Regions from separate parts of the Pseudoalteromonas sp. NZS71_1 genome, predicted to be linked through region 1. Evidence: predicted binding sites of a transcription regulator. Region 1 holds the regulator's gene; the other holds the start of a gene.
What was found. Region 1 encodes sigma-54, which starts transcription at its own class of promoters, with help from an activator protein. Its sites were predicted from a motif close to GTTGGCACGNNNNTNGNNT; they were not measured.
Positions count from the first base shown of each region.

Region 2: I6F43_RS09855 (BON domain-containing protein) is a predicted target of sigma-54. The motif match lies at 2,651-2,669, and genes of this name have one in related genera.

Region 1 is NZ_JADYXM010000002.1:477,352-481,570, forward strand. Features, by position in the region: gene lptC (LPS export ABC transporter periplasmic protein LptC) at 1-316, shown strand, start outside; gene lptA (lipopolysaccharide transport periplasmic protein LptA) at 306-851, shown strand; gene lptB (LPS export ABC transporter ATP-binding protein) at 848-1,573, shown strand; gene I6F43_RS05080 (RNA polymerase factor sigma-54) at 1,643-3,142, shown strand; gene hpf (ribosome hibernation promoting factor) at 3,169-3,456, shown strand; gene ptsN (PTS IIA-like nitrogen regulatory protein PtsN) at 3,461-3,913, shown strand; gene rapZ (RNase adapter RapZ) at 3,932-4,219, shown strand, end outside.
Region 2 is NZ_JADYXM010000005.1:105,544-109,762, reverse strand. Features, by position in the region: gene I6F43_RS09875 (5-carboxymethyl-2-hydroxymuconate Delta-isomerase) at 1-287, shown strand, start outside; tRNA gene I6F43_RS09870 (tRNA-Ile) at 608-684, opposite strand; gene I6F43_RS09865 (hypothetical protein) at 932-1,438, opposite strand; gene I6F43_RS09860 (YqaE/Pmp3 family membrane protein) at 1,818-1,976, opposite strand; gene I6F43_RS09855 (BON domain-containing protein) at 2,049-2,615, opposite strand; gene I6F43_RS09850 (LiaF domain-containing protein) at 2,944-3,606, shown strand; gene I6F43_RS09845 (VOC family protein) at 3,651-4,067, opposite strand.

The DNA.
Region 1 (4,219 bases):
AAAACCTATTTTTACTTTATATAACGAAAAGCAAACGTGGCAAATAAATGCAGACGAAGCAACATTATATGAAGACAAACAATTAATTTTAGAAGGCAATGTGGTTGCCAAAAACTTAACCGATAACGCCATGATAGACAAAATCAATGCTGATAATATTCAAGTAGATATAAAGCTATTAACAATGCGTTCGGAGCAACCCGTTATCATCACTGGGCCCAATTTAAAAATCACTGGTAAAGGCCTAGAAGCCGACTTAAAAACCGAAGTGATAAAACTAATTAACCATACGCGAACCATATATTATGACCAATAAAATATTAAAATCACTTATTATTCCTACACTTATACTAGCGTTTAATAGTAGTGCTGCAGAGCAAAACACGCAACCGGCTGCAAATCAAATTTCAATAAGCGCCGATAAGCAAGAAGGTCAATTAAAAGCTAATGTCGGAATTTTTGAGAAAAACGTTGAAATTATTCACGGTAACCGCCGTATCACAGCCGACCGCTTAGAAGTACATAAACGCGATGAACTTGGCGATAATAAACAATTATTAATTGCTACAGGTAGCCCTGCGCACTTTGAAGAGAAGCAATCAGATGGCACGACTATGAGCGCCAGTGCTGACGAAGTACGTTATGATGTATCTAAGCGTTTTTTAACGCTTGTTGGTAATGCACAAGTATCGCAAGCGGGACAAAAAATAAATGCTAAAAGCATTACCTACGATATAGAGCAGCAGCTAATCAGTGCCGAAAAAGATGAAAACTCAACTGACCGCGTTCACACAATTTTAGTGCCAATCGAGACTAAAAAAAGTAAAAAAAGCGACAAAGGTCAACCATGAGCACATTAAAAGCAGAGCTATTAGCAAAGAGCTATAAAGGCCGTGAAGTTGTAAAAAACGTCGGCCTTGAAGTCAAAGCTGGCAGTATTGTTGGCTTACTTGGCCCTAACGGCGCAGGTAAAACCACCACGTTTTATATGATAGTAGGACTTGTACCTAGCGACAAAGGTAAAATATCGATAGACGATAACGATATTACTCTTTTACCTATGCATAGTCGTGCTAGATTAGGCATTGGCTACTTACCGCAAGAGTCTTCAATATTCAGAAAGCTGACTGTTTATCAAAACTTAATGGCCATTTTAGAAACGCGCAAAGAGTTAAATAAACAAGCTAGAGAAGACACTCTCGATAAATTATTAGATGAATTTAGCATACAACACATTCGTGATAGCCAAGGTATGGCATTGTCAGGAGGCGAACGTCGTCGTGTTGAAATAGCACGTGCGCTGGCAGCAGATCCTAAATTTATATTACTGGATGAACCATTTGCAGGTGTTGACCCTATTTCGGTATTAGATATAAAGAAAATAATAGAACATCTTAAAAATCGTGGGATTGGTGTATTAATTACCGATCATAACGTAAGAGAAACCCTTGATGTTTGTGAAAAAGCCTACATTGTTTCTCATGGGGAGCTGATTGCATCAGGTACTCCAGAACACGTATTAAATGATAAAACAGTACGCGATGTTTACTTAGGCGAGCAATTTAGGCTGTAACATTTACGCCATGTCTTTAAGCATCTGCTAGTATTAATTATAACAACATAAAAGGATTGTTAGAGATACATGAGGCAATCACTACAGCTGCGCATGGGCCAGCAACTTACAATGACTCCACAGCTGCAACAAGCTATTCGTTTGTTGCAACTCAGTACATTGGATCTCCAGCAAGAAATACAAGAAGCTCTCGACAGCAACCCGCTATTAGAGGTTGAAGAAGCAGACTATTCAGAAGACGCTGCAGGTAAAAACGAGCAAAAAGCAGATACAGATGACATAACTGTTAGCGCATCTGCCGATGATGCTCCAAGCGAATACGAACAAGATAGTGGTGAAGCACTTGCAAAAGACACGCTAAGTGACGACATGGCTATGGATGTTAGTTGGGATGAGTACATGAGTGCCGCCCCAGCATCATCATCGGGTCCGATGCCTGAAGACGAATCAATATACCAAGGCGCCTCTACTGAAACGCTCCATGAGTATTTAATGTGGCAGTTACAACTAACGCCATTTAGCCCTACAGACGAAGCTATTGCTATTGCGATTGTAGAAGCCGTCGATGATTCAGGTATTTTAACACTAAGCTGCGAAGAGATTTTAGAAAGCTTTAATCAAGAAAACGAAGATGATAACGAAGTCGAACTTGATGAAATTGAAGCTGTATTAAAACGCATCCAACTGTTTGATCCTGTTGGTATTGCTGCACGTAGTTTACAAGAGTGTTTGTGTATTCAGCTTAACCAGTTTGACAAAGAAACACCTTACATTAATGAAACAAAAATGATTTTAACCGAGCATATTGATTTATTAGCTGCTCGTGACTATCGTACATTAATGAAGAAAACTAAGCTCAAAGAAGAAGAGCTTAAAGAAGTAATGACATTAATACATACTCTTAGCCCTAAACCTGCAGATACTATTGTAAGAGAAGAATCTGAGTATGTTATTCCTGATGTGTCAGTTAAAAAAATTAAAGGCCGCTGGGTTGTTGAGTTAAACCCAGACAGCATGCCTAAAATTCGTGTTAATAGCCAATACGCGGCAATGTCTCGCACTGTAAAATCCAGTGGTGACAGCCAGTTTATTCGCTCGCATTTACAAGAAGCTAAATGGTTTATTAAAAGCTTAGAAAGTAGAAACGACACGCTATTAAAAGTAACAAATTGTATTGTTAAGCAACAACAAGGCTTTTTTGAACACGGTCCTGAAGCCATGAAACCAATGGTTTTAAATGATGTTGCTGAAATGGTAGAAATGCACGAATCAACAATTTCGCGCGTAACAACCCAAAAGTATATGCACACACCCCGTGGTATATTTGAGCTTAAATATTTTTTCTCAAGCCATGTAAGCACCGAAAACGGGGGTGAATGTTCATCTACAGCAATCCGTGCGCTTATCCGAAAATTAATCGCAGCAGAAAACTCAGCAAAACCATTGAGTGATAGCAAAATAGCGGATATATTGGCTGAGCAAGGAATTAAAGTAGCGAGACGTACAATCGCAAAATACCGCGAATCTCTGGCTATTCCACCGTCAAATCAACGTAAAAGTTTGATTTAAGACGCAAAAAAAAGAGGGTAATGCTTATGCAACTAAACTTAACTGGTCGTCACGTAGAATTAACCGATTCACTAAGAGACTATATTAATACCAAATTTGCGAAGCTAGAAAGACACTCTGATCATATTAATAATGTTCATGTCATTCTCGATGTAGAAAAATTAAATCAAAAAGCAGAAGCCACCATACACGTAAGCGGTGCTGAGTTATTTGCCTCTACAGAACATCAAGATATGTATGCCGCCATTGACTCGTTGATCGACAAGCTCGATCGACAAGTAATTAAACACAAAGAGAAGCTTGCTCGACACTAATATGATGAAATTAAGCTCACTTATATGCCAGGACTGCAGCAAAGCTGCGGTCCTTTTTAATAGCAAAAAAAGAATTTTAGAGTTCATTAGCGAACTTGCTCACGACAAACTTCCGTATTTACCGCAACAAGATATTCTTAATGCTTTAATGAGCAGAGAAAAATTGGGTAGTACAGGTATAGGGCGTGGCATTGCCATTCCTCATGGAAGAATGAGCGGTGCAGAAGAGCCTTTGGCTTTAGTACTCGTTAGCGAAACTCCAATAAATTTTGATGCAATCGATAATCGCCCTGTTGATATTTTCGTCGCACTCATCGTACCAGATGGCGATAACCAGCAGCACTTAAAGACTCTAGCAACCATTGCTGATAAACTAAACAATAAAGATTTTTGTAAACAGTTACGCAGTGCAAAATCAGATACTGAGCTTTACCAAGTTATTGTCAATCAATCATAGTTTTATAAAGGGTGTTAAATGGAGTTAATTATCATAAGCGGCCGTTCTGGTTCTGGAAAGTCGGTTGCTTTACGCGTTGTAGAAGATTTAGGTTATTATTGCGTAGATAATATTCCAGTTAACTTGCTTCCTTCATTAGTTCGCAGTGTGTCTGATAGCTACGATAAAATTGCTGTTAGCATTGATGTACGGAACATCCCTAAACAACAAGATGAATTTAACGATATTCTTGAATACTTGCCAGGCTTTGCAAACCCTACGTTATTTTATTTAGATAGCGACGATCAAACATTGATCAAACGTTTT
Region 2 (4,219 bases), on a different contig from region 1:
TACCACAAGTACTGGTAGAAAAAATTCACACTACCGCTTTCGAAAGTAACTTATTTGAATTAGAAACCATCAAAACACGCGCTATTGCTTATCAGCAATATCAACTTGGCGCAGGAAAATCAGGGTTTATACATATCGCGGTACATATTTTAGCGGGACGCTCAATTGAGCAAAAACAAATGTTAAGCGAACTGCTACTTTCATGCTTAAAAACATACTGCAGAGCATCAGACAGTTTAAGCGTAAATATTTACGATATTGAGCATGAGATATACCGTAAAAATTAGTTAACTCTTGTAGTTTTGAGCAATAGAAGTAAACACTAGTAAGTAAAAAGCCCCAATAGGGGCTTTTTTGTCTTCTGAAATCAGATGCAGCTCATTATTATTTACAAAACAGAGCATGAATAGCGTCCGATCTAACGCTGGAATTTAATAGTGCATTCGCACTCTTTCAAATTTAAGAAAGCTTAGCTTAATCTATGGATTAACTTTATTTAAATTATATTTATTATTAGGGGTAAATAAAGAATAATAAATTACACGATATTAAATTCATGTAGCATTAAATAATTTGAGTAGGTATTTTTTTGGAAAGTTTGTAAAAGTGGTGGCCCCTCCCAGACTCGAACTGGGGACCTAACGATTATGAGTCGTGTGCTCTAACCAACTGAGCTAAGGGGCCAACTTTTATATAACTGCTAGGCAGTTAATTTTTGAAGCGTTCAGTCACAGAGCGACTAAAGCGGGTTGCAGTATAAAAACTTTTTAGGTGCTTGTCACTACCAAACACCTTTATTTTAACAATCAGTAAGCTAACTGCTTAAATAGTAATCTTTTAGGTGGGTATAAGCATAAAATGTAAGATATTTCCCATGATATTTTCTGCATTAAATTATAAAAACCTTCCCCCCACATGTAGTCTTTTATATTTAACGCTCTACTTTTTTAAGTAAAGCTAACATATATGTGTAGGCATACAAGGCTGTAAAAAATATGCTTGGGGCTACTGTAAGTGCCAAATTAGGTGTCTGATTAATTACATTCACCATAATCACTAAGCTCGATTGAACAGTAATCGGAATAATAGGCGCAAAAAGTACACCTGCTATTTTTTTGTTACCTAAATACGAGGCGCTAGAGTTAATTGCATTATTGAAGCTTTGTCGTATTGCTACGTTTTGTGGTGTTTTAGAATGAAACATACAAATAATTGGAGTTACAAACGCAAGCGTTACATAACTAGACTTATACTTGTTGACGACCTTTTCTAAAATAAAAGTAAAAAACAGCGTTACAAATCCACTATACAAACCTTGTACTAATGCAGCTTGAAACGTGACAGATTTAGCAATATCTGCCGAACTATTTGCCCAGTAGGCCCAACTAAAATAAAAAACGAATGACACAACGCCTGACAGTATAAGTCGAATATTCAATTAGCTACCTCAATATGCGTAAAAACTTGGTTTAATGATAACACTAGAAGTGATGGTAATATTGCCACTTAATAATAGAGCAATTAATCGCGTATTGTAGATATATAAACAAACTAATGTTAAAGACTTCCTAAATGGCATCAATACAGAATCAGAACACTGCTGTTAGTTAGAAAGCTTAATTGAAGTAAACGATAGGTGTGGCTGAGGGAATGTTGGGAGTGAGTTACAAGAAATAAATCACTTAGTTTGAGTCAATTAAAAATTAGATTTTGATAAAAAATATTTACTTTAAAAACTGATATTGTGAGCCGATCAGTACTGAAGTTTTTATTTAGCTAAACCTCAGTAGTCGGCTTACACAATATATAATCTGTCATTATTTTTTCGCAATAATGTAGATTGCATGTATTAACCCTGGGAAATAACCTAGCAGTGTTAATAAAATATTTAACCAAAAATGCATACCTAAGCCAACTTGCAAAAACACACCTAATGGCGGTAATAAAACCGAAAGTATTATACGAATAATATCCATGACTAAACTCCATTTAAATTAAGCATTAAAAAGACGTAAAGCCCAGTGTTAGTGGGCCTTAACTATACTGTATTATTCAGCAACAATAGCTAGTTTATCAACTACGTCACGAACATCTTCAGCATTTTTAGCAATTTTAACTGCTAGTTGTTTTTCAGCTTCAGACTCTACTGAACCGTTCAGAGTTACAATACCATTGTCGGTATCAACATCGATGTCTGTACCACCAACTTCTGAATCAAACAGGAAGCGAGTTGTGATTACAGTGGTGATTTTAGCGTCCGTTAAGTCGTTATCATCATCGTCCATCATGTCTTTGCTTCTATCTTTTGTGTCCATGCTTTTAACAACGGTAAGGCTGTTTTCAACATCAGATACGCCATCTAGGCTAAGTACAAGTTCTTCTGCTAGCTCTTTATCAAGCTCGCTATTAACTTTACCTGTAAGTACTACCTTGCCATTTTTTACATCAGTGTTAATGTCAAAGTTGTTTAGATTAGTGTTCATAAGTAGAACTGTTTCTGCCTTACCATCAATCCAAGCATCTTTACTTTCGTTTTCCCAGCTGTTTGCTTGGGCACCCATAGCCGTAGTACCAAGAACTAGAGCTGCGATAATAGATTTGTTAAATGTTTTCATAATCTTTCTCCTTTTGATTAAAGACACTTTAACTAATGCGAGCTTTAGGCCAACTTTATTTATATATATATTTCAATAACTTGATGTAACTTTGGGATAAGGCACTATCTATAGCTGTGTAACTATTTACAGGCTACTCGGTAAAACTTTCTCAAATAGTGAAAATAACTAGATAATTGCATTTTTGGTTAATCTATCGTTAATATAACAAAACATAAAACATCATTTAAAATTAAATCATTGATAATTAAGGTTATTATATTTGGTGCGTGCTTTGCATATAAACATCAAGAGCTGTATTAATAGTAAATATAATAAGGAATGCCCCATGTCTGTAAAAGTCGAAGACCGCCCAATAGAGCAAGTACGCGAACAAGTAATTGATCAATTAATTTATAATTACAGTCATGGGGTTATTTCTGTTGATGCATTTGAGAGACGCTTAGATAACGCGATGGATGCACCTAATAACGAAGCTCTTTTAGCCTTAGTAGAAGATTTAACACTTAATACTGATCAGCAATATAAAGCAGAAAAACAATCGCAATTTACACCACATTATAGTGCACAACAAAACAGTGATGATGATTTTACATTACGCAGCATTTTAGGCTCTAACGAGCGAAGCGGTCAGTGGGTCGTGCCAAAGAATATATATTTGAGTAACTTTATGGGATCGGTGGTGCTAGATTTTACCGATGCCATTTTTGCGCATCAAAATGTAACTATTCACGTTAACTGTATTTTTGGTAGCGATGAGATTTACGTACCAGAGCATGTAAATGTAGTGTCTAAAATGTTTTGTATTTTAAGTAGTCTTGAAAATAAATCTGTGTCGCTTAACAAACGCCAAGGTCCTACTATTCATATTGAAGGAAAGGCAGTTATGGGATCGGTTGAAGTAAAAATAAAGCGCACAATTAAAGAAAAATTTATGAGCTTTGCAAATGAGCTAAAAACCCAGTTTGGCACGGGTAATAATAGCCGCTAACTATAATTGAGTAGCAGCACTTTAGCGTGCTGCTTGGTATTTTATTATAAATCGTTATTTCGCTCGCTTGGTATGTCACTTAAATACTCTACAAATTCCACCTCAAACCCGGCGGGATCAATAAAGTAGACATTCTTTCTGAAAGGATTCTCGCTACCTTGCTTGCTTACTGTAAAACCCACTTTATTTAAGCGCATTACTACTGCGCTTAAATTATTAGTTACATAAGCAAAGTGTGCAAAACCAATTTGATGGCCCGATAAGTTTCTGTTTTCACCCTCACCATGATCGCTTATCGCAATGTAATGCGTGTCATCTCCAAAGTGTACCCAGCGTCTTGGTTTTCCATGCCAATCGCCTCTGCCCTCACTTCTAATCGACCAATGTGGAAATACAGCGCGATAAAATTTAAGCATGCTATCTATATCACTCGCGACTAAGTTTACGTGCTCTAAATGCATAATGTTGTCCTATCAATTAAGTTAGGAGCACGATAAAACCTCAAGCTAACTTTAGGTAAAGCGTTATTTAAAATTAATTCGATTTAATAAACACATAAAGGAACATAATGACTTATTAATTGCTCATTATTATTTTTTAAAAATATATACAC